DNA from 2 places in the Paenibacillus sp. FSL R5-0713 genome. Region 2 is predicted to be linked to the other one. Evidence: a T-box and tRNA genes for the amino acid it is inferred to sense, from the RefSeq annotation. Region 2 holds a T-box; the other holds one or more tRNA genes.
The links. The T-box of region 2 lies ahead of MKZ12_RS23505 (valine--tRNA ligase). A T-box ahead of a tRNA ligase gene usually reads a tRNA of that ligase, here a tRNA-Val.
Positions count from the first base shown of each region.

Region 1: it has a tRNA-Val gene. The T-box ahead of MKZ12_RS23505 (valine--tRNA ligase) is inferred to sense a tRNA for this amino acid. The anticodon was not compared.

Region 1 covers NZ_CP150229.1:4,576,750-4,592,454, reverse strand. Annotated here, with positions in the region: gene MKZ12_RS20475 (iron ABC transporter permease) at 1-989, shown strand, start outside; gene MKZ12_RS20470 (iron ABC transporter permease) at 992-2,023, shown strand; gene MKZ12_RS20465 (ABC transporter ATP-binding protein) at 2,068-3,783, shown strand; gene MKZ12_RS20460 (hypothetical protein) at 4,028-4,357, shown strand; gene MKZ12_RS20455 (DUF3221 domain-containing protein) at 4,483-5,052, shown strand; gene MKZ12_RS20450 (DUF5071 domain-containing protein) at 5,262-5,528, shown strand; gene MKZ12_RS20445 (Imm8 family immunity protein) at 5,582-6,019, shown strand; gene MKZ12_RS20440 (manganese catalase family protein) at 6,159-7,061, opposite strand; gene MKZ12_RS20435 (hypothetical protein) at 7,319-7,627, shown strand; gene MKZ12_RS20430 (DUF3889 domain-containing protein) at 7,684-8,010, shown strand; gene MKZ12_RS20425 (hypothetical protein) at 8,205-8,426, shown strand; gene MKZ12_RS20420 (hypothetical protein) at 8,410-8,691, shown strand; gene MKZ12_RS20415 (DUF3892 domain-containing protein) at 8,767-9,003, opposite strand; gene MKZ12_RS20410 (GNAT family N-acetyltransferase) at 9,115-9,558, opposite strand; gene MKZ12_RS20405 (hypothetical protein) at 9,796-10,053, opposite strand; tRNA gene MKZ12_RS20400 (tRNA-Val) at 10,257-10,328, shown strand; gene MKZ12_RS20395 (M1 family metallopeptidase) at 10,821-13,025, shown strand; gene MKZ12_RS20390 (hypothetical protein) at 13,230-13,502, shown strand; gene MKZ12_RS20385 (hypothetical protein) at 13,489-14,487, shown strand; gene MKZ12_RS20380 (hypothetical protein) at 14,490-15,176, shown strand; gene MKZ12_RS20375 (chromate transporter) at 15,394-15,705, opposite strand, start outside.
Region 2 covers NZ_CP150229.1:5,265,597-5,281,301, forward strand. Annotated here, with positions in the region: gene MKZ12_RS23500 (folylpolyglutamate synthase/dihydrofolate synthase family protein) at 1-522, opposite strand, end outside; gene MKZ12_RS23505 (valine--tRNA ligase) at 601-3,267, opposite strand; T-box leader at 3,335-3,616, opposite strand; gene MKZ12_RS23510 (LysM peptidoglycan-binding domain-containing protein) at 3,772-5,304, opposite strand; gene MKZ12_RS23515 (RluA family pseudouridine synthase) at 5,610-6,515, opposite strand; gene hemL (glutamate-1-semialdehyde 2,1-aminomutase) at 6,512-7,816, opposite strand; gene hemB (porphobilinogen synthase) at 7,843-8,844, opposite strand; gene cobA (uroporphyrinogen-III C-methyltransferase) at 8,945-10,507, opposite strand; gene hemC (hydroxymethylbilane synthase) at 10,512-11,468, opposite strand; gene MKZ12_RS23540 (bifunctional precorrin-2 dehydrogenase/sirohydrochlorin ferrochelatase) at 11,471-12,121, opposite strand; gene ccsA (cytochrome c biogenesis protein CcsA) at 12,127-12,915, opposite strand; gene hemA (glutamyl-tRNA reductase) at 12,969-14,354, opposite strand; gene speD (adenosylmethionine decarboxylase) at 14,698-15,099, opposite strand; gene MKZ12_RS23560 (non-ribosomal peptide synthetase module) at 15,436-15,705, opposite strand, start outside.

The sequences.
Region 1 (15,705 bases), 690 kb from region 2:
CGTGGGCAGCCACACTTATTCTTACAGGGGGAATTTTGCTACTCGCTCTGGGTATGGCGTTGTCCATTTCTTTTGGCGCTGCTGATATTAAGCTTAGTGTAGTCTGGAAAGCCATCTTTGATTTCAATCCGGAGTTGACCCCTCACCAGATCATATGGGAGATTCGGTTACCACGTATTCTTGGAGGAGCCATGGTGGGTGCATGTTTCGCTGTGGCTGGTGCAATCATGCAGGGCATGACTCGTAACCCGCTGGCCGATTCAGGTCTGCTTGGGCTGAATGCGGGAGCTGGATTTGCGCTTGCAGTTTGTTTTGCTTTCTTCCCAGGATTGCCATTTATGTATATCATCATGTATTCCTTCCTTGGGGCAGGGCTTGGTGTCCTGTTGGTGTATGGTTTTGGTGCAGCTTCCAAATCGGGTCTAACACCACTACGCCTTGTGCTTGCAGGTGCAGCAGTATCAGCGATGTTGTCGGCACTCAGTGAAGGGATTGCATTGTATTTCAGAATTGGACAAGATCTGGCATTCTGGACAGCCGGTGGTGTAGCGGGAACGAAATGGTCTCAACTTGAAATCATGTTCCCATGGGTACTCGCGGCACTAATCGCAGGTCTTCTTATCTCCCGTTCCATTACTCTGCTTAGTCTCGGAGAAGATATTGCGGTGGGCTTGGGGCAACGTACGGGGCTGATCAAGCTCATAGGTCTGATTGTTGTACTGATTCTTGCGGGTACGGCTGTGTCGGTGGTTGGTGCGGTTGGTTTTGTAGGACTCATTATTCCCCATCTTACGCGGAAGCTGGTTGGAGTCGATTATCGCTGGATTATCCCATGTTCCGCTGTGATGGGTAGTTTGCTGCTTGTATTTGCGGATCTGGCTGCACGTATGATTAACCCGCCGTACGAGACACCAATTGGCGCATTGGTTGCCCTTATCGGGGTACCATTCTTCCTATATCTGGCACGTAAAGAAAGGAGGACTCTGTAAAGATGGAATCCTCAACAATAGTTGGAGCAGAGCGCAAGAAGAGAACCAAAAGTACGATTGTTCTCATTGTACTTGCCCTATTAATTATTACGGCTTTTGTAGTGAGCATGAATACGGGTTTTACCAAGCTGTCGCCGCTTGAAGTGATGCGTACCCTGTTTGGTGGAGGCACGGCGAAACAGGAATTGATCCTGTTTGAATTCCGTTTGCCACGTATTGTGATTTCGGTGCTGGTCGGAGCAGGACTTGCGTTATCAGGTAGTATTTTGCAGGGGGTATCTCGGAATGCACTGGCAGATCCGGGGATCCTCGGGATTAATGCAGGTGCAGGTCTGGTCGTTATGTTATTTGTTTCCTTTTTCCCGACAACGACAGCAGCGCCGGTATTTCTTTTGCCTATTCTGGCCCTGATCGGTTCCGGTTTTGCTGCATTTCTGATCTACGTTCTCTCTTACAAAAAAGGAGAGGGCATCCTGCCTACGCGTATGTTGCTTACAGGGATCGGGGTAGCTGCGGGAATCAGTTCTGCCATGATCGTGCTTACCTTACGGCTTAGTCCGGAAAAGTATCAATTTGTAGCAACCTGGATGGCAGGCAGCATCTGGGGTTCAAACTGGAAGTTTGTAACGGCTCTACTACCGTTTCTTATCATTCTTGTACCGCTTGTTCTGTATAAGGCACGAGTATTGAATGTGCTGAATCTGGGTGACCAGACTGCCAGCGGACTCGGGACCCCGGTTGAGCGTGAGCGACTTATTTTGCTTGCCGCTGCTGTAGGTCTTGCCGGCTCATGTGTATCTGTGAGTGGGGGAATCGGTTTTGTGGGGCTGATCGGGCCGCATTTGGCGCGTCGTCTGGTGGGTCCAAAACATCAATTCCTGTTACCTGCATCGGCCCTGATCGGTTCATTGCTCGTACTGGTTGCAGATACCTTGGGTCGTGTCATCCTGCAGCCTTCTGAGATTCCTGCGGGTATCCTGGTTGCCATTATTGGTGCGCCATACTTCCTGTATCTCTTAAGCAAGACGAAATAGAACGTAATCATTGTTGTGTGATTGCATAAGGAGGACTTGAGTCCATGCTTCGCCGTTTCTTTGCCTATTACAGGCCTTACAAAAAGCTCTTTATTCTTGACTTTAGCTGTGCGATTCTGGTCGCGCTGCTTGAACTGGCTTTTCCACTGGCGGTCAACCGGGTAGTTGATGATCTGCTGCCAGGAGGACGCTGGGACTGGATTCTATGGGCGTGTCTGGCATTGCTCGGCATCTACTTCCTGAATTCCTTTCTGAACTTCGTAGTTACCTATTGGGGACACAAGCTGGGGATTAACATCGAGACGGATATGCGTAAAAGTCTGTTTAATCATGTGCAGAAGTTATCGTTCCGTTTCTTCGATAATACGAAAACAGGACACCTCGTGTCCCGCATGACTAACGATCTGATGGATATCGGTGAGATTGCCCATCATGGTCCAGAGGATGTATTTATCGCGGTGATGACACTGATCGGTGCATTCAGCATCATGATGAGCATTAACGGAAATTTGGCGGTGTTAACCTTTATCATCGTGCCACTGATTATTTATCTCTCGCTCTACTTTGGCAGCAAGATGTCCAAGGCATTCAGCCGAATGTTCGGAGATATTGCCGACTTCAACGCTCGTGTAGAGAACAATATTACAGGTATCCGTGTTGTTCAGGCTTTTGCCAATGAAGAGCATGAAAAAGCACAATTTGCAGTAAACAACGGTCGTTTCCGTCAAACCAAACTGATTGCATACAAAATCATGGCCTGGAACTCCTCTGTCAGTTACATGCTGATGAAGCTGGTATCCCTCTTTGTTCTGGTATGCGGAACATGGTTTGTCATTAACGGCAGCATGACTTACGGTCAGTTCATTGCATTTATCATGTTGTCCAATGTGTTCCTGACACCCATTCAGAAGATCAACTCGGTTATTGAGACGTATCCGAAGGGGATTGCAGGCTTCAAACGATATACAGAGCTGCTTGATATGGAACCGGATGTGGAAGATCGTCCAGGGGCTGTATCGGTATCCCATTTACGTGGAGATATTCGTTATGAGCAAGTGACCTTTGGTTATTCGGATCAGGAGCCTGTGCTCAAAGGTATCAATCTGAGCGTGCAAGCTGGCGAAACGGTCGCTCTTGTCGGTCCATCCGGGGCGGGTAAAACAACGTTGTGCAGTCTGCTGCCGCGATTCTATGATGTGCTGGAAGGTTGCATCACGATTGATGGGCAGGAGATTCAGAATATGACGCTGGATTCCTTGCGTAGTCATATCGGAATTGTACAACAGGACGTATTCCTCTTCGATGGAACCATCCGGGAGAACATAGCCTACGGTAAGCTGGATGCATCCGAAGAAGAAATCTGGATGGCTGCCAGACGAGCACAGATGGAGTCTTTGATTCAATCGATGCCGGAAGGGTTGGATACGTTGATTGGTGAACGCGGCGTGAAGTTGTCCGGTGGACAGAAACAGCGTTTGTCCATTGCCCGCATGTTCCTGAAAAACCCACCGATTCTAATTCTGGACGAAGCCACATCCGCGCTGGATACAGAAACGGAAGCAGCCATTCAGCAATCGCTGGCTGAGCTGTCCGAAGGCCGGACTACACTGGTCATCGCTCACAGGCTGGCAACGATCAAAAATGCGGACCGCATTATTGTAGTAGCCGAACAAGGCATTACGGAGCAAGGACGTCATGAAGAATTACTCGCAGCAGGTGGGGTCTACAGCCGCCTTCACTATGCGCAGTTTGGCGCGTAACCTGTTCGATGTAGATTTAACAATGCTAAAATGAGATGTAATGCCATCGTTCATGACTTGGAAGGAGTCAGGACGATGGCATTTTTTTCTGTGATGTGAATAGGATGTAGGTCTGGGGTGCTGAATTGTGTCTGCCTGTGATCATCTGTGATCAGGGGACATGGAAACGGGTAATAATAATCAAGTCTCAAACTTTACTTGGCTAATATACTCATCATTATGTATAGCGTAGGAGGCGAACGAGATGCAGATGAACGATATGTTGAAAATTCTTATAACCTGTCTATTATTTATTCTGATCTGGTGGCTTCTGACTCAAGGGATTCGCAAACTTTCCAGTACTCGTGCGGGGTCCTGTTTACGACGCTGGGGTGGATGGTCCATTGGACTTCTCATTGTTGGCGCTGTGCCGCTTGGTTTTTCGCTATTCACAGAGATCTTTGATGAACGCCTGGATGCCAACATCGGGTTAGGGCTTGCCATGTTATTTGTCTGGGCCTACTGTGCTGTCTTGTTATGCGCAACATTGGTGGTCTGGGGCAGGTATGTGTACAAAAGGGATATAAGGAAGTGAATATTTGGGTTGATCGTGCTAGGCGCGTCAAAAATTTAAGGGTGAGCCAAAGGCTGTATTTGCAACAATGAACTGATATGGAACGTTAAATTTAGGAAGAGGTGTTGTTAAAAGGGGGATTACATATGATCAATCTTCGTCAAGTCGTTATGTTGCTCTCAACCCTAATCGTATGCCTTACGGGATGTTCAGGACATATTGAGTGCAACTCCGAGCAGGCTCAAGCCAATGCACCGAGTGAAGATGGATTTACTGGTTATGTGGTTGATCGTAAAGACGATTCCATTCTTGTGGTTGATCCCGCCTACCGAGATAACAGTTCCAATGGAGGAGCCGATCGATATTATCCGGCAAAATGGTTCTCCAATTCACCTGATCCACAGATCGGCTCCTATGTTGAAGTCTGGACGGATGGAGGCCCGGAAAATCAGCCCTATCCTGGACAGGCCAGAGCAGAAAAGATAGCGGTATCTTGTCCAAATACGCCAGACGGTGCCCATCTAAGTGAGGCAGACGCCATTCGGGGTGGACTATACTCACCAGATGGAGAAAAATTACGTGTTCCTGTGATTGAGGATGTACAATTTGATCAGGATGCAGGAACGTGGACGATTCGCATGATAGATGCGATGTCAACGACGAAGAATCAAGATCGGATTGATATCAGAGTAGAGGATGTAGAGCCAGAGGAGTAACAAGAGGGAGTATATCATTATGTAATATAGATGAGAAAGGAAAATTAAATGGATATGAGGTCGCGTCTTCCCCGCGACAAGTTTGATTTTGAAGCAGTTAGCGAGTTAAATGAATTTAGTAATGAAGAGTTGAGAAACAGTATTCCAGAACTTATGCAGTGGTTGCAAGACGGGAATTGGCCAATCTCTAAGCCGGTAGAGGATCTATTATGAGATTGGGGGAGGACATAATTCCTCATATTAAGGATGTGTTGCAAACCCAAGATCCACAGTGGGAATATTTCATTTTGGTCGGACTAATTGATCGATTGCCTGTATCTCATCCCAGTATGCTACAGACGGATCTGGTAAGGATATTGGAGTCCCCTACACATGACGAGATACTAGAGGAGTTGGATGAGGTTATCGTGGAGCTTTTGGAAAAGATGAAGGGAGACCAACGAGAGGTAAGTGGAGATGGGAGTTTGCATACATAAAAACTGGTGCAACAAGAAAATTGAAGAAACTAGATACCTAAGAGGGGCGAAACGTGATTAAACTGATTTTGAAAGACCTTATTATTACTGGAGATCCGAATATCCATGGCAAGTTACAATTCACGAGATCTGAAGATATTGGAGACGATTTTTACTTGTCAGGTACAGCCTGTATTGGGACGGAAGATTCTGAAGGTGAGGATAATTTTGATTTTACAATCATAACTCCGAAAGCTTTAGAAAAAGAACTTAGAGATGGAACAGATATCGTATTAGGTGCAAGGCACTTTATTGTTAATAAACTGGATTTCGAATTAATATCCGAAAAAATAAATCAAATTCTTATGAAACAGCAAGGAGAAACCTGGGAAGTTGTAGTTAAAAATCTTGCCCCTTATTTCAGTTGGGAATATACAGATTCTATACGATTAAATAGTGAGGAAGAGCTATGGCAGATGATCAACAAACATTCCATTGAAGACGCTGATTAAGTTAAAAATGAGAATTTAATTTACCTTCAAAATCACCTTACGCGGATTGTTGATGGATTAGAAGACAGTAAAGCCCTCAATACTGTGTTGACAGTATCGAGGGCTTATTAGTTTTAAACAGTGCATGTACAACTCTAGCTTAATCCGCAATATTTCCCGCCATCTTCAGACGACGAGCAATTTCCTTAAAGTCTTCTTGCGAAATGCCTGGGGCGAATTCTTCTTCCACCGCAGGGGCTTCTGGAATCGGGAATCCTTCAGGTATCCCTTGGATGACTTCAAGAGGTTGTCCATCTTCGGGGTGAGTTCCTTTCCAGATCTGACCGATCGCATTGAAGTCTTTATCACTATAGGTGTACAGCTTGGTGTGTACCCCTTTTTCTTCATATTTACGAGCCTCATTGAAAGCTTTGTTGTTCAGTGAAGGAATAGGAACGAGTTTGGTTACATTGACGCCAGTTGCAATCTCAAGGGCTTTTGCATATGCAACAACATGCACGCCGCCACGTACCAGCAGGAAACCAACCACTTCCCGGGCTGCCGGGTGATCTGTCATCTCATATACCTTCATTTTATGCGTACGCGCTCCACATTCGAGGAAAAAGTTGTGCAACAGATCTTCGACCAGATTACCACTGTTGAAGACATTTGCTCCCGTCCATGGATTACCCATAGAGTCAAAAGGCATTGCACCTTGTGCACCTGCCAGATAGTGATACGACAGACGAGCATCTTTCACCGAACCTAGCGGCGTATCGTCGGGTTCTTTGTACTCGGTTGATCCTCTAAGACATTTGTTAATGCCATGAGACACGAGTTCAACATGGCCCAATTCTTCAGCCGTAATGCTCATGACGAGGTCATAGAAGGGCTTCAGCTTTTCTTTGGATCGAAAATTAAACGATTGATAGAGGTAATTGTTCAACGTTGACATTTCTCCGAATTTGCCGCCGAGCAACTCTTGTATGGCTGCTGCTGCATTCGGATCGGGCTTCTCGACATTGGGAATCTCAATCAGGATTTCATCCAAGCGTTTGAACATTGGGGTGTAACCTCCTCAAAGTGGTATTGCAGATCCTGTAGAAATGTTAGATCATGAAGTCAGGCTGTCATGGCCTATTACACGGTTATTCCCTTTTTTAAACATAAAATCAACCAAATGGGACTTAAGTATTGCATATCAAATGCTGCATATCTTCTCCCTGTTGTTATTTCCAATACGGTGAATTTTATGTATAATCTAACCTTTAAATGGGTCTGCCAGATACAAGAGAATTAAGGTACATAAAGGAGTTAAAGATGAACAAACGTTGGGTAAAAATAGTGTGGATTCCGATCCTTCTGATGATGCTGATGTACATAAGCAGCGAGCCTGTCACAGCATATGACGTTTCGAACGAGGTTCAGGTGGATGAACAAACGAGGCAAAGGCTTGAAAAGAAATACGGGTTGGATCGTCCTGAGGAGCCGAAGACACAACAACACGTTTTCTCGGGTGACTGGGGAATGAGTTTCCGGACGGAGCCTCCTGATTCGTTGGACCGGCTTGTTCATGTGGTTCCTTTTTCCCTACGGCCACTGGCTTGGATCTTTCGTTTATTCGTGTAAAATGAAACCCGGACGGGCAATATAACAGAAACATATTGTCCTAAGGAGTGAGTGAAATGAGAATGCTCATCGTTACAATACTTACGGTTATGCTTAGTTTAGCGGGATTCACACCTGCCTCGGCTACGGGCGCCGCCATCCCAGATTATGCGAAGTGGGGAATTATTGCGGTCAAAGAAACACAGACAAAGTACAATGTGGATATTTTGGACTATAAGCACATCGGCCGTACCTCTCTAACAGCAGATCAGTCACGGGAACAGTTCAAGCTATGGGTTCGTGCCAAAGACGGCAAGCAATTCGCGGTCTATGTAAATGTTGATTTTAATCCATCTACACAGCAATTAAAGAAAGTGCAATTTTCGGAATCCGATCGACACTGATCCGTTACTGAACCGGATTATTACAAGAAATGTTGTTATATCAGCAGCATTATCAGAGGAACCAGACTCCCTTGATCAAAGGGGAAAGTCTGGTTTTTTTTATTTTGCAAAATCCTTTTTTTACTATTGAATAAAGAACTTATGTTCGCATATAATATGAAATACAAACAAATGTTCTTATCGGAGGGATGATTATGCTAGGGAAATATATTGGCCAGATGGTGGAGCTGGTCTACATGGATCGTGCAGGGCAGATTACGCAGCGACAGATTCGAATTAATAGTGTACGTGGCGGGATGATTAGAGCATCAGCGGGAAAAGAAGGCTCACCCCGAACATTTCTGGAGCAAGGTATTCTGGCATGGCGTCCTGTTACGGATATGAATGGGGAGGTAAAGTATGCTGAACGACTTTGAACGTAAGATTTTGCGGATTATGGTGAACTATGCAGGACAACGGCGCAGGCTGCCGCGTATGGATGAACTGGAGACCAAGACGGGACGAAGCAGAGCTTACATTCATGAGTCTTTGCTGGAGCTTGAACGAACCGGGCACATCGCCTGGGAGAATCGGTCTACTCTCGAAGGGATACAGATCTTGCAGGCATGGGAACAGGTACAACAGCCAATTCGCAAAAGCCAGCCTTCCGGGGACTCCGTAAAATATTTTACGGACTATTAATCATAATAAGAAAACGCCAACCCGGATAACCGAATTGGCGCTTCTGTGTAACACGTAACGATCTGTGCATCTATTTTAGAATTGGGGAAGTTGGTCCAGGTTGTTGGTTGGGTCACCGTCGGCATCGCCGCGAATATACATTTCGCCATCTTTGCCTTTAAATACATTCACGCCGGCAATAGCGCCAGCCTTTACTTCTGCAAGTGCTTGTTGGTAATCCAGTATACGTCCTGCTGAAGTCTGAAAGGCTGTCAGGTCACCGTCGCCATTTTTCTGTACGGCTGTGAAACTCTCGCGTGTTGTTTGATCCATGATGTCACACTCTCCTTATATGACGAGATAGGAATCTGTTTACCTGATTAGCCTATCCGAATTCCTGGGAAGTATGCACTATATGCTCATAAGACCGCCAATGCCGAAGTTTTACAGACTCTTTTTCATACGAACATGCAGAATTTCTGCATCATAAAAAGGTTCTTCCGAAATCACTTCATAGCCCAGTTTCTCATAGAATTTCTGCGCCTGACATTGAGCATCCAGTACGGAATAGGATAAGCCGAGTTCACGTGCCAGTTCCTCCATCGCGAGCAGAAGCACGCGTCCATAACCGAATGAACGATGAGACTCAAGCACCGCGATCCGCTGCATTTTGGCCGTATCCTTGCTGTAATAGATCAGACGTCCTGTAGCTACAGCTTGCCCATCCGTACTTAACAATACGTGATGCACATCCGGACTAATGACATCGTATTGATCAATCTCAATCTCGGCAGGAACCTGTTGCTCGATCACAAAAACGTGATTGCGAATACCCAGGGCTTGTTCCAGTTGTTCTTGCGTCGTTACATAACTAATCTCAGCTGCCAATTCCATTCCTTCTTTCTGCTCTTGCGCGACATATCAGACTGAATTATACAAAAAAATGTTTTTCCTGTATAGTGAAGTCTGGGACATATTGGGAGAGGAGGGGGTAGTGATGGGCATGGCAGGCATCATGGTCATTACATTGTTAATGTCGGCGGGAATGATTATTCTGTTGTATTATGTGACCAAGAAAGCATACTCACGTAAGTGGGATGAAGAAGAGTAATTTACCTCTTACCTTCACGGCAAAACTTCACTGCTTCCTCGCGGAGAATATACATCTTGAACTACCGATTTGGAGTATACGTCCAGCCAGACGGGTAGAGATTCATCATTTTCATTGGGTTGTTTTAACTGTTGGAATTGAACCGTATGTTCATCCCGTTCCAAGCCGCAACCGGTAAGGGTTGTCATGACAATCATAAGCCCAACGAAAAAAAAGAAGCATTTGGTAAATGTATGTGTATTGGATTTTGACCGTTTTGTTAAGTTTCTCATAGAGAATTCACCTCGTTGTAGATATGGTAATCTTCCTTTATTGTGCACCATTTTGGGTGAATTATAACCAAATAAATCATTGACAATGAACACGGTTACTTGATATGATACTGTTACTTGATTGGGAAATAATTATATATCATGATCTGTTAGCTCAGCTAAAGATAGCATTATGATCGTGATGGATACATCCTATTTATTACAGGGCGATAGCTCAGCGGGAGAGCATTATCTTGACAGGGTAAGGGTCGTGGGTTCGATCCCCACTCGTCCTATATGAAAAAAAGGGCAACTTCTTTTGAGAATTATATCTCAAGAGGAGTTGTTTTTTTATATAACATTATGGCCACCTCCGATAATATATGTAGGTGGTTTTGTTGAAAATAAATATACTTAATGGTATAATTTGGCTTAAATTAAGCACATTGCTAGAAGTGGTCTACATTAGTAAAGATAAAATATCGGTCGAAATCAAGGCTGGAATAAAAGAATTACTCGGTCATCTATACAGAGAGAGAAAGGATACCAAGAGCTCACTTATTTGACAGGGTAGGGGTCAGTGGTTTGAGCCCACTACAGATCATACACGAGGAGCCTTGCGATGTAAGGCTTCTTTTCTTTTTCTACATACAACCATGTGATTGAAGAAAACTTCAGTTTCTCTTCCTCTTTTTAAACAAAACTTAAATAAAACATAAATTCATCATAAGGTTCCTCTTCTATACTTGGTTCTGAGGTCAACATAGAACAGGAGAAGGAGAGAACTTATGAATTATTCAAACCCATTTACATCAAAGTTAGCCAGAGTAGGGATCGCGGGTACACTGGCTTTAATACTGGCAACAAGCCCACTTGTCACCATGGGGGTTGTGGTAGCGGAAGCGGTCCCACCTGTATCTACGAATATACCTAACACAGACTCCCTAAAGCAGTCCCCGATTCAATACGAGATCCAGGCTCGGCTGAATGAGAAAGACATGACGATCCAGGGGAGCGAGAAGGTAACGTATCGCAACACAAGCAAGGATACACTCCAGCAACTGGTCCTGCATACATATGCTGATGCGAACCTTTCCAAGTCCACACAGGCTTCAATGTTCCAACAGAACAATGAACAGATTAGTGAAGATCATCCCGAGAAGACAGCGGAGGACTTTCTGGGTGGCATTGATATTCAGGCTGTAACAGCAGATAGCCAGTCACTGGACTTCCATAAGGAAAATCAAGCGCTGACTGTACAGTTGAAAAAGTCCGTTCAACCAGGCGAATCGATAACATTACAATTGGAATTCCATCTGAATATACCTTATGGCTCACAGCGAATATCCTATTACAAGGATATAATTAATGGTGCACACTGGTTCCCGGTGATGTCTGTATACGATGAGGTCAAGCAGCAGTGGAATAAGGCACCGTATAGTCGAACATTCGAGAGCGATTATTACACCTCGTCCGACTTTGAAGTCCAATTTAATGTGCCTGAGGAGTATCAGGTAGCCATGCCTGGCATGATCTCCACTCAAAACAGTACAGAACATGGGCGTAAGATTGTGTCTGCCGTAGCCGAGAATACGAGAGAGTTTGTTTTCTTTGCCAGTCCTAATCTTCAAGTGGAGCGCGCTACCCGTAACGGTCTGACGGTGGAATACTATTATTTCAACGATGATCCATCCAAGAAAGAGATCGTTGACCGATACATTAATCAGGCATTCAAGGTCATTGATTTCTATAGTGAGAAATATGGCAAGTATCCCTACCCAGAGTTCCGAATTGTCGAGACGTATGTACAAGGCGTTGCCGTGGAGTATACGAGACTCATTCAGATGGGCCAGATTCAAACGGGTAAGGTTCCAGAAGAAGATACAACATTTGTTCATGAGATAGCACATCAGTGGTTCCATGCATTGATTGGTAATAATTCAGAGACCGAATCCTTCCTGGACGAGGGCTTTGCCGATTTCTCCATGGTGTATTTTGCCGAGAAACAGGGAGTTAAGCTAAATGGTTTCAGATCCATACAGTTTGACACTGCGCCCGTAGATATGGCGATTGCGTCAACAAACGATGAAGCCGGGGAGTTAGCCGGTCTGGTGTATTATCAGAAGGGGCGACAAGCGATCTATCAGCTTTACCGTTCCGTCGGTGAAGAGAAATTTGACGAGTTGATGAGAACATATTTCCAACGCTACGTGTATCAAAATGCAACAATAGAGGGGCTTCTTCAAACCATTGAAGATGTGCTTGGTAAGGAAGTGCGCGCAGAAATGCAAACAGCCCTATATCAGCCTGATTTTGTCTTAAAGCCTGAATACCAATTATCCAAAGAAGAGACCGCTGCATATGTGCATGATATCTTACAAGCGCAATATCAGGCTGTCATGGGTATGATCCCTCATCTGCCTTATGAAGTGATGAATCGATTGATGGACAAAGTCCTTCAAGGCGAGGAATTAACCATTGTGCTCAGTGATCAGGTGAGTAAGCTTGCAGCCAAACAGCAGGAAGATATCGTTCATCAGTTGACCGGATTCCTTGATATGAGCGGGATAAGATACGACGTTGTACGGGATCGCAAGGAGCTGAAGCAAAAGATGAAAAAAGCGATCGGCAACAGCAACCTTATTGTCATTGGCAATGCCAAGTCAAACGGATTGGTGCAGGCTTTAAAATCCAACATTATCGATCGGACGAAACAGACTGGTTTTCCTTGGAAGAATACCATGAATCAACCTCTTGCCGCTGGTGCGTACGTGATCAAACATCCCTATAACCAGAATCGATTAATGCTTCATTATTTCTGGAATGAGGATCATCTGAGCAATGCGGTATTTGAAGCTTTTAAGCTGAAAATGCAGGAGTCTATTGGATTCAGTAACGACTTTTACCAGTTCTATGTATTGAATAACCAAGGCAAGGAGCAATCCGATAAAAAAGTAGCCAATCCCTTATCTTCACTTTTTGCAGAGAAATAAGTAGTTAGTTTTGCAGTTTCTTCATTTAAACAGGTTAGCCTATTATTTATGGGTTAGCCTGTTTCGTCTTGTTAACATAAGCAAATGTTTGGTTATATGAAAAACCAGACTTAGAATAATAGGCTGCAAGATGGGCATAATGCTTTAACATAAAGGTAGCTTCATGAATATACTTATCGGGAGAAAACAATAGGAGGGATTAATATGAAGGATCAACATTATCCGGGCGTACCAATGAAAGGCACAATTGCTGAGTACAACTGTAAAGGCATTAAAGGAATGACTAAAATGAAAGCGTATTCATATAATGCTAGAATTCGCTCTATCATTCGTATTTCTCGGGAGTCAGCTGCGAATGAGGGTAATGTTGTTGATTTTTCAATCCTATTAATGAACGCTTCGGATGTTTTATATTCGCGACCGGTAACGGGTAATACCCCGTTCACGAAGGAGTTGAGCTCCCATGTCCATGACTGAAAATATTGCTCAGGCAGCACTGGGCGCAGCGATGAAGGCCAACAGGGCCATTGCGCCATATGATTATTGCGATGCAGAATCCAGACGGATGTACACGCCTCAATTTGATAAAAAAATGGACAATCCTATATATACCGCTGCAATGGCGGGTCTTCAATCGATCTATTGGTTTCGGGCGATCAAAGTGAAGGGGCTTATCCCTGGTGCAAAAGCAGATTATTATGCTACGTATTCTACCAACCATAATCGTATAGGTGGAATTGGACTTGCGTATTCCAACAGTCCGACAGGACCATGGACCAAACACGGACAGGTATATCTCGATACTGTGGTTGGGAATTCGACGGAAACGCCATTTGTGATCTGGAACGATGAAGAACAATTATTCTTTATGTATTATCAACAAAACGGACTTGGGATAAATCAATCGACGGCACTTGCAACCTCTGTAGACATGATTAACTGGACAAGAGTGGGTTTGATATTGGACAAACCTCCAGGTTTCCCAGGTGATGGTCATACCGGTTACTTCTCGTGTTTTCGAAATGGTGGCAAATGGATCGGTTTTTCGGTAATGGGCGGCGGTGACTTTGGCCGTAAATGTATCTGGCATTCTCATGACGGACGTAGCTGGTTAGCTGATCCAAGACCATTAATGGGTGGCAATGATGCGACTTTATCAGCAGAAGAAAATATTTCGAGACCCAATGCAGGTGTATTTATGTACAAAGGGAGCATGTGGTGGCTGGGCATGTTATCGGCTTATGCTTCAGGTGGGGTTACGACTGTAGCTCGGCCTGCCATTGCCAAGATCAGCGCAGACTTCCGTCAACTGCTGGACAAACCTTCAGATATATATTTTCCGGCATTGAATTGGGAAACGACCAATATGCAATCCTTGATGGTGTCCGTTATGGACGGGGTAGTGTACGTGTATTACAATACCGATCATAATATCGGTGTAGCCTATTCGGTGGGGGTGTAGAGATGGTTATACGTGATGCAGCGGGTAAGATCGTGCCCTTTGGAAAGGTCCACAAACAGCTTGTGGCCGATTTTCTATATGGAACGTTACCGGATTGGGTGGAGGTGGTGGGCACCCCTACGTTTGAGCCTTTGCCCGATAGAGGAACCATAACAGTTACAACACCGACCACAGTAGGAGCGACGGCAGAGTTGAAAATGAAACATCTGATTGACAGCTCGAAAGTAACAGCAATTGCAGTCACTTTGGAAGCGCTACAATTCAACGGCAATATTGGAATATCGGTTCAGGTTGGCATCAAATCGAAGGATAGCAAGGCTGGTATCACCTTTTTTCATAACGTTAATCAGAAGTATGGGATGGTCCGAGCCTATAAAGCAGATGGAACGTACACGGATTTTAAGCAAAACATGGTTTTCTTCACTACGCAAGGTGTGGCGGGAGATGAAGCGCAGAATCGAAAGAACCTGACCGTGCTGCTCTGCACAGGGTTACAGTTCTCGGCGGGGTTCGAAAGACCTTCCGTGTGGCTTGGTGCGGATGATCAGTATGGAGGTGTTGCTGCTGACCTGAGTGGTGGGTTGTTCCAACATGGAGAATTGCAATGTCTGTTGAAACTCACCACAAGCAAGGCTGAGGCCAAGTATTTCAAATGTGCGCAGATGAAAGTGGATATCTGGAGTAACTAATCAAACTGGGGAGAAGTCTGAAGACGAACAAGGAACCTGATTTGAAGAAAGAGTGTAGACAAGCTAGGCCAGCTCGGATTTGAGAAACTTGAATTGGGATGCTGAAGAAAATAAACAGATGATCTGCATGGATCGGTCAATAACTTACTAGCAGTAATAGGGTACCTAAACACGGACGCTTTGAAAAAAAAGTGCAGTGTAGGGGTACCTTTTTTATTTAGAAAAGGTTCATCATTGTACCGCCTGCTGCACCAGCAAAGACGACGATCCAGGGTGGTACTTTCCAAAAAACGAGCATTAGAAACAACATGCATACAAGTGCAAAATCAACAGGCGTCAGGATCGCAGTTGTCCAGAGTGGATCGTACAACGACGCCAGCAAAATACCTACAACAGCTGCATTAATTCCGCGTAATGCTCCTTGGGTTTTTGAGCTTTTACATAAAGCACTCCAGAAGGGCAATACGCCTACGATCAGAAGAAAAGCTGGCAAAAAGATAGCGATCGTTGCAACCAAAGCTCCTGAAAC
Region 2 (15,705 bases):
GGACACAACAGGCGAAACAATATTCGTTACGTCCATCCTTCCCCCCAGCCCCGTCTCCCATACCACAACATCAGGGTAGCACTCTTCTGCATAATACAGAAGCGCGAGAGCCGTAGACACCTCAAACATCGTTGGGGAACCAAGCGGTGTAGATGCCATTTCCATAACCAGCGGTCGCAAACGGTTAGAGATCTTCAACAGTGTCTCTTCCGGAATATCCTCGCCGTTGTATTGAAAACGGTTCGTAAACTTGGTGATATAAGGCGATGTAAAGGTACCCACATCATATCCAGCCTGAAGAAGCACTGACGTCAAAAAAGCGCAAGTCGAACCTTTGCCGTTCGTTCCCGCGACGTGAATAAATTTGAGACGTTGGTGAGGATTGCCTAACATAGACATCAGACCCTCGATTCGTTCCATTCCAGGTCGGATGCCAAAAGGAATAAGGCCATTGATCCAGTCCACGGCCTCGTTATACGTAAGTAAAGGAGCTGCTGCATCTGTCCCGTCTAATTCCGTCATCTGATTCACCTTCGGTTCCGAGTTTGAGTGAAAAAAGCGGCCGGATGGCATACTGGCTCTCCATCCGACCCAAATATATTAACCTTTCAGTTCCTTGATTCGTGCGATCACTTTATCCCGTTTATCGGAATAATCTGCTTGCTTGGCGCGCTCTTCCTCAATAACTTTGGCAGGCGCTTTGGCTACAAAGCCTTCATTCGACAGCTTTTTCTCCACACGGAGTACTTCGCCCTCAAGGTTCTGCAACTCTTTCTCCAGACGAGCCACTTCCTGTTCGATATCAATAAGACCTGCCAGCGGCAAGTATAGTTCTGCCCCTGTGATGATTGCAGTCATTGCCTTATCCGGGGAGCTCAGATCCAGCCCACTATCGAACTCGGACGTGTTACAGAAACGTTTGATGTAATGACTGTTACGTTCGATGATGCTGGACGCCTCAGGGCTGTTTGCTTTCACCATCAATTCAATCTTTTTGCTCATAGGCACGTTCACTTCTGCACGGATGTTCCGAACTGCACGAATGGTATCCATGAGCAGGTTCATCTCGGCAACAGCCTCTGGATTCTCAAAAGCAGGATCATATACCGGCCATGCTGCCAACGTAATCGTCTCACCTTCATGCGGCAGATGCTGCCAGATCTCTTCGGAGATGTATGGCATAAACGGATGAATCAGGCGCATGGTCTGATCCAGCACATAAGCCAGTACGGATTGTGTTTTCTTCTTGGTAACCGGATCTTCCCCATAGAAGGACAGTTTAGCGAACTCAATGTACCAATCACACAGGTCATCCCAGATAAAGTTATACAGCACACGACCTGTTTCCCCAAATTCATACGCTTCGATTAGACGCGTAATATCGCGGGAAGTTTCGTTCAGACGGTGCAAAATCCAATAATCCGCTGTACCAAGCTCTCCGCTGATGTCACGATCCTCATAGGTGAATCCTTCCAGATTCATCAATGCAAAGCGCGAAGCGTTCCAGATCTTGTTGGCAAAATTACGAGCCTGCTCCACCCGTTCCCAACGGAAACGGAGATCCTGGCCTGGCGTGCTGCTGGTTGAGATCATGTAACGCATTGCATCTGCGCCATATTTCTCGATCACATCCAGCGGATCTACACCGTTGCCCAGTGATTTGGACATTTTACGTCCATCTGCATCACGAACAAGACCATGCATCAGCACATCCTTGAACGGAATCTCATCCGTGAATTCCAGTGCAGTGAAAATCATACGTGCAACCCAGAAATATATGATGTCATACCCTGTCACAAGTACACTTGTCGGATAATAACGTTGCAGATCTTCCGTATCTTCCGGCCAGCCTAGTGTGGAGAATGGCCATAAGCCGGAGCTAAACCAAGTATCGAGTACATCTTCGTCCTGTCTAAGCTTGCGTCCTGCATTCTCTGGTAGCGTTGTAGGATCTTCAGCAGATACGATGATTTCACCCGTTTCCTCATCATACCAGGCCGGAATACGATGTCCCCACCACAGTTGACGGGAAATACACCAGTCACGAACGTTCTCGATCCAGTTCAGATATGTTTTCTCGAAACGGTCTGGAACAAAATTAACCCCTTCGCCGCTCTGTTGTTTCTTGATCGCTCTCTCTGCAAGTGGCTTCATCTCAACAAACCACTGAGTAGACAGATACGGTTCAACAACAGCGCCGGTACGTTCACTGTGTCCAACCTGATGCGTATGATCCTCGATGTTGATCAATATGCCTTGCTCTTTCATATCAGCAACAATCTGCTTGCGGCATTCACTGCGATCCAGTCCCTGATACTTACCAGCTTCTGCATTCATTGTGCCACTCTCATCCATTACCGTAATCTGTGGCAGATCATGACGAAGACCTACTTCAAAGTCATTCGGATCATGTGCAGGCGTGATTTTTACTGCACCACTTCCGAACTCTTTATCCACATAATCATCAGCGATAATTGGAATTTCGCGTCCAATGATAGGCAGTACAAGGACTTTGCCAATCATATCTGCATAGCGCTCATCCTTCGGATGAACAGCGACCGCTGTATCACCCAGCATCGTTTCAGGACGCGTTGTTGCTACTGTAACGTAGCCACTTCCGTCTTTGAGCGGGTAACGCAGATGGTACAGGTGACCCTGAACCTCTTTATATTCAACCTCAATGTCAGACAGGGCTGTCCGGTTCACCGGGTCCCAGTTAATGATGCGTTTGCCGCGGTAAATAAGGCCTTTTTCATACAGTTGAACAAATACTTTGCGAACCGCTTGGGACAGACCTTCATCCAGCGTAAAACGTTCACGTGAGTAGTCAAGGGACAAACCCATTTTGCCCCATTGCTGACGAATGGTTGTGGCATATTGATCTTTCCAATCCCATACTTTCTCCAGAAACTTCTCGCGTCCCAGATCATAACGAGTCAGACCTTCTTCACGCAGCTTCTGCTCCACTTTGGTTTGGGTAGCAATACCTGCATGGTCAGAACCCGGAAGCCACAGTGCATCATAACCCTGCATCCGTTTGGTGCGGATCAGAATATCCTGTAGTGTAAAGTCGAGCGCATGCCCGATGTGCAGCATCCCGGTCACATTTGGGGGTGGAATTACAATCGTATACGGCTCGGCATCTTTACGTTGACCGGCTTTGAAATATCCGCGCTCCATCCAGGTGGAGTACCATTTGTCTTCTGCCGCTTTAGGATCGTAAGTGGTCGGCATTTCTGTTGCAGCTGATTTTTTTTCCTCAGACATGTGTCATTCCTCCGTTACTTCATCTTCATCATCTTCGCCAAAAAAAACAAAAAAAACCTTTCATCCATCAAAGGACGAAAGGTTAGCTTTCGCGGTACCACCTTTGTTTCACGCCGACAGCAAGGTAGACTTCCCCCTCTGTACAGGACGTGACACTTCAAGCAGATAACGGCTGCTACCGGCCCATCCTACCTCAGAAATAAATGACGATAACGCTCATTCATCCCTTGAATTCAAACAGGCAACTCCCGGGCGACTTCGATCAGTTGGTTCCTGCGGAATCTCACAGCGTTGCAATTCCACTCTCTGAAAGGTCATACTGTCTACTACTCCCGTTCCACGTTGTTCTTCAAAAAACCTACACACATCATACCTTGCTCGTGCGCGATAGTCAACCTGACAACAGCGGATAAAGTGCGCTGGAATGCAGGTTTAGGGCAAATCATGCAAAAACCCGCAATCCTCAAGGGGATCACGGGTCCTAACGAAGGCTTTAACTACGGATTAAGGGATGTACAATATCTGACCTTCTTCCACAACTTGTTCAGATAATCGATTATACAACTGAAGTTCCCTCGTGCTCAATTGATATCGATCCGCAATGGCATCCAGTGTATCTTCCCGCTGGACGATACACAACTTCACTTTACGGAATGGCGTCTGGTCCACAATCGTTCCCAGGAACAGATTCTTCCATTCCACATCCTCAGGTGCATACGTTTCTTCCTGTATCACACCGGCTGGAACCTCTTCGCCTCTCTCCACTTCAGCATCTCGTGCTGATCTGCCGGAGGATAACAAGGAAGAGATCCCCACACCCTCCTCTTGTCTTGGAGCGGATTCCTTTTTACTGCCAAAAGCAACCTTCATCTCCGGCTTGTCTTCCGTCTCAGCAACAGGTTCAGGGACAAATGCTTCATTCTGCACAAACTCATCTACCTCAGTCGCTTCAAAAGACTGGCGTTCTTCCTCTGCATTGCCTGCTTCGGACGTACCGAATACACCTTGCCAGTTCTCCGCTTGTGGTTCAACCGGAACATCAACTGCCTGATTCTCCTGCTGAGGTACAGATCTCGCTGATTCGAAATGCCATACGTCCGGTCCGTCCGGTACATCTGGTGCTGCGAACTCATTGGATAATTGAGCAGCAGGCTCTTGGACTTCTTGATCTGAATTTCTAGGCTCTGTAGGCAATGCATCCAAGGAAGGCTCGGACCACGCTGAAGACTCATCTTCCAGAGGAAGCAATGGTTCCGACTCTGGGTAAGAAGACAACCGATCAGCCGTCTCAGCCATAAATGACGAGATGGGAGAAGGTTCGCTGTATGGCTCCTGGGATGCCAGTTCATCTCCATTCGCTGTCAGAAATGCAGGATCTTCGTTTGCATCAGGTTGTCTGTTTTCGTTAGCGTACTCGGCACTTTGCTCCGCCGATTGGAGTGGCTCCGCCGAGGATAAGTTTGCATATTCCTGATGATATTCCGGGGCACCATAGGCAAGCTCTGCTGCATTCGCAAGTCTCTCTTCCTCACTCCGCTGGAGCAGATACTCCTGTGCAAATGTGTTAGGATCGCTATCTGTCTCTTCTGCTTCATCGGAACGGTTGGATTGCTGAGCATCCGGTGAGTGGACTACTGTAAACTCATCTGCTGACCACACTTGCGGCTCTTCAGCATGAAAGCCCTCGATGCCTCGCAACGACAACACGCCAGTAATGTTCAGACTACGATTGGACAACAGATCCACGTCAAAATTCTCGATCTCAATGGAAATATCCTCAATCGATCTGACTCGGTTCAGCGGCACTGTAATCTCCACGGGAATGAAATGTTTGAGCTCCTCTGAAGCCTCATTTTCTCCTCTGTACGCACCTGTAAGTAAAAGATGCCCTCTTAACGTGGCATGATCATCCTGCCCGATGACTTGAATGCGCGGGTATAATTCAATCTCCTCCAATTCCTCAATCGCAGGAACTCCCTCAGACAAATGAACGCGCTCATAAATATCGAACCGCAAACCATAAGGTTGATTCAACAAAGGTGGCGTCCTCCTTTCGGCATATGTTCACCATGATCCTTCTCATGGGACTGATCCATGGTCCAAATCCTTCGTTACCCCATCTATATGCCTTGAATGAGATGAGCATGCCACCTTTTGAAAAACCTTGCTATATAAAGCGAAATAGAGAATGTTGCACCTAGCCACTTCGATGACAGAATAACCTTCCGATCACTGTTATCCCCAGATTTTTTTGATTCCCTTCTTCAAAGGGAAAATCCGGGGATAAATTATGCTTCCGAAGCAGCTTTCTTTCAGAAAGCTTTTAGGCGACATAAATAGTATTAATACATCTTTTCGCGCTCTGCCAGTTGTGTAAAATCGGACGGCCAAGGGTCATTTACTTCAATCATGGCTCCAGTTAACGGGTGGTTAAACTTCAACACTTCTCCGTGAAGCGCCTGCCTATCAATGGCATCCGCTCTTCCTCCATACAACTCATCACCGATGAGCGGATGTCCCGCATAACTCAGATGTACACGAATTTGGTGTGTGCGTCCTGTGTCCAGCTTCAATCGTACAAGAGTTGCCCGTTCCCACACTTCGACGATCTCCACATGCGTAACAGCTTCTTGACCACCTTCAGAGACACGTCTGCGCTGTTTGTGATGTCTGTCCTTGCCAATGGGAGCATCAATTTTGTGCAGTTCGCGGGATAGTTGTCCCCCTGCCATGGCTACATAATGGCGACCAATCTCTTTGCGGCGCATCGCTTCATCCAGTTTGGCGAGAGCAAAAGCATTTTTGGCATACAGGACAGGTCCGGTTGTATCCTCATCCAGTCGATGAACATGGCGTACACTTGCCTGTATTCCGTTCATCTCATAATAGGAGGCAACCACATGATCCAGCGTGATGGCCTGATCAGCGCGGCTTCCATCCGGATGCAGTTTCATGCCTGCCGGTTTGTGCATAACCAAACAGAAATCATCCTCAAACAAGACCTCCGCCTCAGCCCAGCGTGGTTCGACATCGATTGGCTGGGACGCAAAAAGGGCCAGCCGAAGCCGGTCCCCTGCGAGTTGTATTCCTCGGTTTGCTTTAAGCTGACGTAGCAGTTTCTCCGGAAACTGAAGTTCAGACAATAGCCATTGCTCTGCAGCCATCTGTTTGTCCGAGCTGCCGGTTACGGTTTTTCCTGGCATCAGCTCAAGCCATTCCCCACGGCGTTTCCAACTTTTGATCGTCATAGCGATTGAAGAGCTTTACGATTCGCCTCGATCGTATCGTCAATATCTTGCTCCGTGTGCACACCAGAGACAAACATGCCTTCGTATTGCGAAGGCGCAACACTCACACCTTGATCAATCATGGCCGCAAAATAACGACGGAATTGATCCAGATTGCTTTCTTTGGCAATATCATAATTAGTTACCGGAACGGCACTGAAGAATGGACAAACCATGGAACCCACACGGTTAATGGTTATCGCGACACCCGCCTCAGATGCATTTTTCTCGAATCCGGCTTGCAGACGTGCAGACAGTGTCTCCAGACGGTCATAGACCTCTGGTGTTAACAATTTGAGCGTGGTATATCCTGCTGCCATAGCCAGCGGATTCCCGCTTAGTGTACCTGCTTGATAGATCGGTCCCGTAGGAGCAATCTGTTCCATCAGATCCCGGCGACCACCATAAGCACCAACCGGGAGTCCGCCACCGATAACTTTCCCCAGACAAGTCAGGTCGGGTGTAACCCCATATCGTCCCTGGGCACAGTTCAACCCTACGCGGAAACCGGTCATGACTTCGTCAAAAATAAGCAGGCTGCCATATTGCGTCGTCAAACTGCGCAAGCCTTCCAGGAAGCCGGAAGCCGGAGGTACAACCCCCATGTTACCTGCCACAGGTTCCACAATAACAGCGGCAAGTTCTTCACCATAACGTTCAAAAGCAAGTGTCACAGACTCCAGATCGTTATAAGGTACCGTAATGGTATTCACAGCTACGCCTTCAGGCACACCTGGACTATCTGGCAGACCCAATGTTGCAACACCTGAGCCAGCCTTGATCAGCAAACTGTCTGCATGTCCATGATAAGATCCTTCAAACTTCAGAATTTTACTGCGTCCGGTTACCCCGCGTGCCAGTCGAATGGCACTCATGGTTGCTTCTGTACCGGAATTAACCATCCGCACAATATCGATGGAAGGTACACGCTCACAGACCAGTTTCGCCATCTCGGTCTCCAGCAAGGTAGGTGCACCAAAGCTTGTTCCTTTAAGGGCTGTCTCACGCAAAGCTTCTACAACGTCAGGGTGTGCATGTCCCATGATGAGTGGACCCCACGATCCTACATAGTCAATAAAAACATTGCCATCAATATCGTAGATTTTGGACCCTTCGCCGCGCTCCGCATAGATTGGCGTAAGTCCCACCGATTTGAATGCGCGTACAGGGCTGTTCACCCCCCCGGGTATGTACTGCTTCGCTTCCTCAAACGCGCTACGTGAGCGCTCATCATTACGACGATTACCTTGTTGTACAGTCATGTGTATCCTCCCCAATGTCGATTATTTTATTTCTCAGCCAACCAGCGAGAAGCGTCTTTTCCGTAGTAGGTAATGATCATATCTGCACCCGCGCGTTTCATACTGAGCAGGATTTCCATGGCTACTTTTTTCTCATCGATCCAGCCTTGAATCGCCGCCGCCTTAACCATGGCATACTCGCCACTTACATTATAGGCAACAAGCGGAAGATCAAATTGATCCTTGATGGTGCGCATAACATCCAGATAGGAAAGGGATGGTTTTACCATCAACATGTCCGCTCCTTCCAGCACATCCGTTTCGGCTTCACGCAGAGCTTCTCGTGCGTTGGCCGGGTCCATCTGATACGACTTGCGGTCCCCGAATTGTGGCGTTGAATCTGCTGCCTCGCGGAATGGGCCATAGAATGCAGAAGCATATTTTACAGAGTAGGACATGATCGGAATGTGACTGAATCCATTCTCATCCAGCCCGGCACGGATCGCTTGTACAAATCCATCCATCATGTTGGATGGTGCAATAATGTCCGCTCCTGCTTTGGCTTGGGACACTGCCGTTTGCACGAGCAGATCAAGTGATTCGTCATTTAACACATCTCCGCAGATGTGACCGTCAATCTCCACGGTGTGTACCATACCGCAGTGACCGTGATCTGTGAATTCACACAGACAAGTATCTGCAACAACCAGCAGCTCTGGGTACCACGATTTGATCAATCTCGTCGCTTCCTGCACAATGCCATCTTCAGCGAAGCCAGATGAACCCACACTGTCCTTCGTCTCAGGAATACCGAACAATAACACGGCTGGAATTCCCAACTCGGCAATTTCTGTTACTTCTTCCTGAAGACGATCCAGCGAGAAACGGAATACCCCAGGCATGGATTTGATTTCGGATTTAACATTTTCTCCATACGTTACATAGATCGGTTGAATAAAATCATCCACGGTTAGATGGGTCTCTCTGACCATATTGCGAATACCTGTGGATTGGCGTAAACGGCGATGCCGTACAATTGGAAAACTCATACGTGTAAACCTCCCTGAAAGTGTAATAGAGCAAAAAGGGAAGCGCGCTGGTATCCTATCGAATTCAGCACGCTTCGTATGTCAACATATTACTTGTGTATTAATTCCGAAGAACGCCTTCCTTGGCGCTTGTCCGTTTCCAGTCACATAGAACTGTGATCAAGCTATCCATCGTCGCTTCCTCTGCCATGAGCGTAACACGCAGTCCAGCGGCCTCTGCAGTCTTCGCTGTAACCGGTCCGATACATGCAACCTCCACATCTTTTAACAAAGGCAGCGGATCTTGCAATCCCATCCGTTTCAACATACTCATGAAGTTGGTAACCGTCGATGAACTTGTGAAGGTCACCGCATGTATACCGCCTTCTTCAAGCAGCTTGAGCAGTTCATCATCATCTTCACCAGCGAGGATCGTATCATAGATGATGGCTTCGGTGACTTGAAGTCCTCGTTCTCGCAGCTGGTCACGTAACCACGTACGAGCCAGATCACCGTGCGGAAGCAGGACTTTCTGGCCTTCCTTCAGTTCACTTTCAAAAGTCTCAAGCATGCCTTCGGCCTGGAAAGGACCTTTGACGACCTCTGCAACGATGCCATGTTTGCGCAAAGCGTCTGCTGTGGATGGTCCTACGGCAGCAATTCTTGCCTGATGAATCGAGCGAATATCCTTGCCTTCCTGTTCCAGATGGCGGAAAAAGAACTCCACGCCGTTCACACTTGTGAAAAATACCCAGTCATAGGTATTTAAAGCACTGAACGCGTCTTTGACACTTTGCTGCGCAGATTCACTGGAAGGCATGACCGTCTCAATGACCGGAAACTCATACGGTTCGCCGCCGAGTTCCTCAATGCGATTCACGAGTTCACTCGCCTGACTGCGAGCACGGGTCACCAGAATTCGTTTGCCAAACAGCGGCAGCGCCTCTGCCCATTTCAACTGTTCCCGTTGATTCACGACATCCCCTACCACAATAACAGCAGGCGGTTGGAAATTGGCTGCGATCACTTTTGCTTCTATATCTTCAAGGGTACCTGTAATGGTATCCTGTTCCGCTCGTGTTCCCCAACGAATCAGTGCTACTGGTGTTTGTGCTGGACGACCATGACGAATCAACTGTTCGCTGATATAGCCAATTTTGGCAACACCCATCATAAATACAAGTGTACCCGTCGCATTCGTCACTTTATCCCAATGGATGCTGCGATCGAGCTTGTCCGGACTTTCATGCCCCGTAATGATGGAGATAGAGGACGCATAGTCACGGTGTGTCACGGGAATTCCGGCATACGCTGGCACACTTATCGCAGCTGTTACCCCAGGCACAATCTCAAATGGAATGCCGTTTTTGTGCAGCAAATCCGCCTCCTCGCCCACGCGTCCAAAGATCGTCGGATCGCCACCTTTAAGCCGTACCACAACCTTGCCTTCCAGAGCCAGATCAACCAACAGTTGATTGATCTCTTCCTGTTTCATCGTATGCCGATCCGGGCGCTTGCCCACGTAAATCTTGACCGCGCCAGGTTTCATTTGTTTCAACAATCTCGGACTTGCCAAACGATCATAGACTACAGCATCGGCTTTACCGATGGATTCCCACCCTTTTACCGTAATTAGCTTTGCATCCCCAGGACCTGCTCCTACCAAAAAGACCTTCCCCACCATGTCTTCATCCCCTAACTTCTGCCAGTATCTGCTCTGCTCCCCGTTCGATCAATCTCCAAGCCACTTCTTCTCCCAGACGAACCGGGTCTTTGCCAGTCAGAGCTTCCTTAAGAATCAGTCCACCATCCGGTGTACCGACCATACCTGTTAATTGTAACGTGTTTTTGCCATTCAGGGAATCTGCATCTTGCTGAGGCAGCCACACCGCATGAGCACCAATCGGGACCTGACAGCCCCCATTCAATACACTGAGAAAACGGCGTTCCGCCTGTACAGGAAATGCTGTCTCGGGATCATTATACAGCTGCAACAAGTGCAACAATTCCTCATCGTCTTCACGGCATTCGATACCAAGCGCCCCCTGGCCCACAGCCGGAAGGCAAGCTGTTTCGGTCAAGTACTCGGTAATCCGGTCTTCCCAGCCCATTCGGTACAACCCAGCAGCAGCCAGAATAATCGCATCAAGGCCTTCAGTCTCCAGCTTCCGCAGACGGGAATCGATATTGCCGCGAAGCGATTCCAATTGCAAATCTGGACGATAGGCTTTTAATTGACTGGATCGGCGCAGACTGCTTGTCCCAACTCTTGCGCCTTCTGGCAATTGATCCAGCGTAAGTCCACCATTGGAAATCAGCGCATCCCGTGGATCTGCACGACGGGGAACAGCGCCATTAATTAATCCTTCGGGTAACTCGGAGGGCATATCCTTCATGCTATGCACAGCCATATCAATGGTACGATCAAGCATCGCCTGTTCAATTTCTTTGACAAACAATCCTTTGCCTCCCACTTTTGACAGCGTTACATCCAGAATGAGATCTCCCTTTGTAACAATCTTATGTACTTCAAAGTCAAAAGCTAATCCTTCCCGCTCACAAATGTCGCGTAAATCCTGAATGACATGACCTGTCTGGGTTAGCGCAAGCGCGCTCTGTCTACTTCCAACTTTAATTGTACGCATATCTATACTTCCTCCTGATTACGGGATATCCAGTCCCCGATTTCTTCTTCGGTCCACCACCGGAAATGGCCTGTACGAATATCTTCTAGTATGTTCATCTCAGTTAACTGCCGAAGCAACGTACTTCTAAGACTAGCAGAAGATACGCGTGCCTTCACCTCGGTCCTCATCTGGTGCAAAAACTCAAGATACGTCTCATACTCATCACCGAACTGTCGTTCGAGTGTGGCTCGTATCTCAGCAGCTGCTGCCGGCCCCGCCCCTGCTGTGGATATCGCTATGCTTAATCTTCCACGTCTGACTACGCTTGGCGTAATAAAGCTGCTGTGCTCCGAAGACATCGCGTCATTCACCAATATGCCCGCATTCCCAGCATCCCGAACCACAGTTGAATTGACCTCTGATCGGTCAGTCGCTGCATATACGAGAAAGGCCCCCCGCAAATCTCCATTGCGGTAGGACCGGTCTATCCATTGAATTCGGGATTCATGATGCAGTTGTTTTAATAAGGGAGTAAGCTCCGGACTAATGACCGTAATCTGAGCCTCGGCATGCAGCAATCCCTTAATTTTACGTTCGGCAACACGTCCACCACCAACTACACAGCACTTCTTGCCTGAAGTATTCACAAATATTGGCGTGTAACGCTCCATTTCCCTCACTCTCCCGTCCAACGATGAAACGCTGAATACGCATTGGATAAAAAGCTCACAATGACCAATCCGTATCCAATCAGTGTCCATCTTGCCATGATGATCGTAGAGAACTGTTTTCTTCTCTTGAATACGAAGTAACCTACGTAGATGGCTATAGCAAGACCTGTAGCAATTACTTTGAGGTCCAGTAGCAAGATCCATCGTCTTTCCGCCACAATGGATAATACGGCAAGCATTACAGAAACACCAAGGAGCGGCGTTCCTATCAATGTAGCACCATCCATGTACTTACCGATCACTTCCAGGCTTGGCAGCCGGCGCATCGTATCATTCCACTTTTTTTTCTTCAACTTATGGTGCAAGAAAAGATATAACAAGGCAAATACCGTAGCAACGGTTAACGCCGCAAAACCAAGATTCGCCAAGGTGATATGCATGATGAGTAATCCATGTACTGTTTGCCAGTTATGCAGGGATATCTCTCCGGCCGTAAACCACAGGCGGTTTAATACCGTAACGGAAAAACCTACAACATTCAGCAATAAAATCACAAATTCAGAACGCTGGATACGAGTCATGACAAGAGACATCAGCACAATACTGAATGAAAATATAAACAAAAAATCAAAGGTGGTGTAGATTGGAAAATGTCCTTCAGTCCACATGCGCAAAATGACATGTGTGACCTGAAGTCCCCAAACAACGACAAGAAACCCTGTGCCTGTCCGCTTCGCCCCCGCATTGCGTCGAATGCAGTCCGAGAAATAGAACAGTAGGCTCAGGGCATACATATAGATTAAAGCTTCATAGACTTGTTCAGCAACGGTCAAGCTGCCCACCCGCCTTATACGCCTGCCGGAGCATAAGCCGGCACGGGGTCTTGCCGGTTTTCGTTAAGGTGAGCGGCTGGTTTAGCCAGAGCTGTGGCGTCACTCTGACTCACTTTTTCAGCGGCCATCTCCACTGCATTTTCCAAAGCGAAAATCTGAGTAAACATGCGCAGAGCTTCATCACCTTGCTTCGTTCCTGCCATTTCCTTAATCCGATTAATCGGATCTGTCGTCATTTGATTCACAATACTCTTGGTCAAACGACGAATGACTTTACGCTGATGTTCATCAAGCTCAGGCAGTTTATTAAACAGGCTATCCATCGTTTCTTCATGAATGGAGACACCTTTTTCCTGCAAAGCGCGAATAACGGGACGAACACCCAACGTTTTGAGCCAATGGTAATAATCTTCCATCTCAAGCTCAATCATTCTCTCAATCTTGGCAGCTTCCACCTTACGCATCTCCAGGTTGCTCTCCACGATTCCTTCCAGATCATCAATGTCATAGAGATATACGTTGGATAACTCAGCAATCGCCGGATCAATATCCCGTGGAACCGCAATATCAATCAGGAACAATGGACGGGATTGACGACGCTTCATGCTCTCCCGTACCACTGCCGCATCCATGACATAACGTTCAGCTCCAGTAGAACTAATCACAATGTCCACTTCATTAAGACGATCTAATGCTTGTTCCATCGTACAAGGTGTGCCCCGGAACTTGGCTGCCAACTCTTCGGCTCTTGCGAGCGTACGATTTGCCACGATGACTTCGGATGCCCCGTTGGCATAGAGATGTTTCACGGTTAGTTCACTCATCTTGCCGGCACCCAATATGAGCACCTTCTTATCTGTGAACATGCCAAAGATCCTCTTACCAAGCTCAACAGCAGCATAACTGACAGATACGGCGCTCTCCCCGATGGAGGTCTCCGAATGGGCCCGTTTGCCCAGTGTAACTGCCTGTTTGAACAGCATATTAAACCAGGTACCTGTTGATTTCTCTTCCTGCGCTTTAAGAAAAGCCTGTTTCACCTGTCCAAGTATCTGAGTCTCACCAATGACCATGGAATCAAGTCCGCAGATCACACGGAACAAATGGCGCATGGCTTGGTCATCTTCATATATATATAAGTGTTGCGTAAATTCTTCCCGTGGTACATTAAACCATTGTTCCATGAATGTTCGAATAAAATAACCACACATGTGAAGACGGTCCACCACAACATACAACTCGGTACGGTTACATGTGGCTACGATTACACCTTCCAATACACTCTTGGTCAGCTTGAGCTGCTGCAGCGCTTCAGACAAGTCCTTTTCTGCAAATGTGAATCGTTCCCTAACCTCTACAGGCGCCGTGCGATAATTCAAACCAACGACAACGATGTGCATTGCAAGTTCACCTGCCTAATAAATTTCCAATCAAAGTGCTTACTGCATATGTCTATCCATTTATGATTGACATGGTTAATTATATCACACATCATAGCCGTGACCGGGTCATTTTTATGAAATGTTTATGAAATCCCCATGTTCATCATCATATGCACTGTCATTTATTGTAGTGTCTCACCAAAGTTCCCCGTTATGCGTTAAAAAGTGTCGATTATGAATATTCATAATGATATGGACATTTAAAACAAATAGCCATGGAATGATTCCATGGCTATTAAAGTTTGGGAGGTTATGCGTCCATCCCGATATGTGAACATTGTGTATGCAATATACTATTTATTTAAACCCATTCTGAATGTTTGTTCATCTCTGGTGTTTCAACTTGCAATTCGCCCAATCCACGTACCAGCTTCTTTGCATACGTTTTTTCAGGTTTTAATACGGATACCAGGTAGTCAATGGCCAACTGTGGGTCAACGGTATCCCCGCAAGTGTAACAATCAATTGCTGCAAAACCTCTCTCAGGATACGTATGAATGGAGAGGTGACTCTCCGACAAGAGTACAAGAACGGTCGCTCCCTGTGGGTCAAACTGCTTGGACTGCACGGACATTACTGTCGCACCACATGCCTCCGCTGCTTCAACCATTTGAGCTTGCAAGTACTCCGCATTGTTCAGTAGATTAAAGTCGACACCCCAAGTATCAACAGCAACGTGTCTTCCGAAAGTTGAATATTCCACCCTTCGGTTCCCCCTTCCTAGGAATAAAATGTTTGAAAAATTTCATCCGCTAGGACCTACGTCATTCACTTCCCGAGGGAAAAATCTCTCGCAACATATAATGTCCTGAGTGAATCCTGGTTCCTATATTGTTTTCAACGAGATTAAAAATAACATTGAATCCGAGTGAAATCAACCCTTTTCCAGAAGATTGTAAAATAAATATTTTCACTTCCGGATGATTTGACCCTACAACAAAAAATCCCCCTGAAACCTCCGCATTGGCAAGTGCCAAGACCCGGAAGATACAAGGGAATTCATTACATTTTTATACGTGTATAGACATACACTTTCAGGTTAATAAGCTTCAAGCTCAAACAACCGTTTTTGATAACGAACAAGAGTCTCATCAATCTGATGAAGCTGATCAGCAGTCGCATCTTTTCTAGTGTCCAGCAGTGAATCAATCTCGGCATACACACGGTTGATTTCGCGTTCTACATGTCTGGCCAGGAACAGATGTTGCAATTCGAGCAACGTATTTTTGTATTCATAGATCACTCGGGTATTCTCCCCGGTTTTCTCCACAATTTTACGGACAGTGCCTTGAGCATAAACATACGTCAT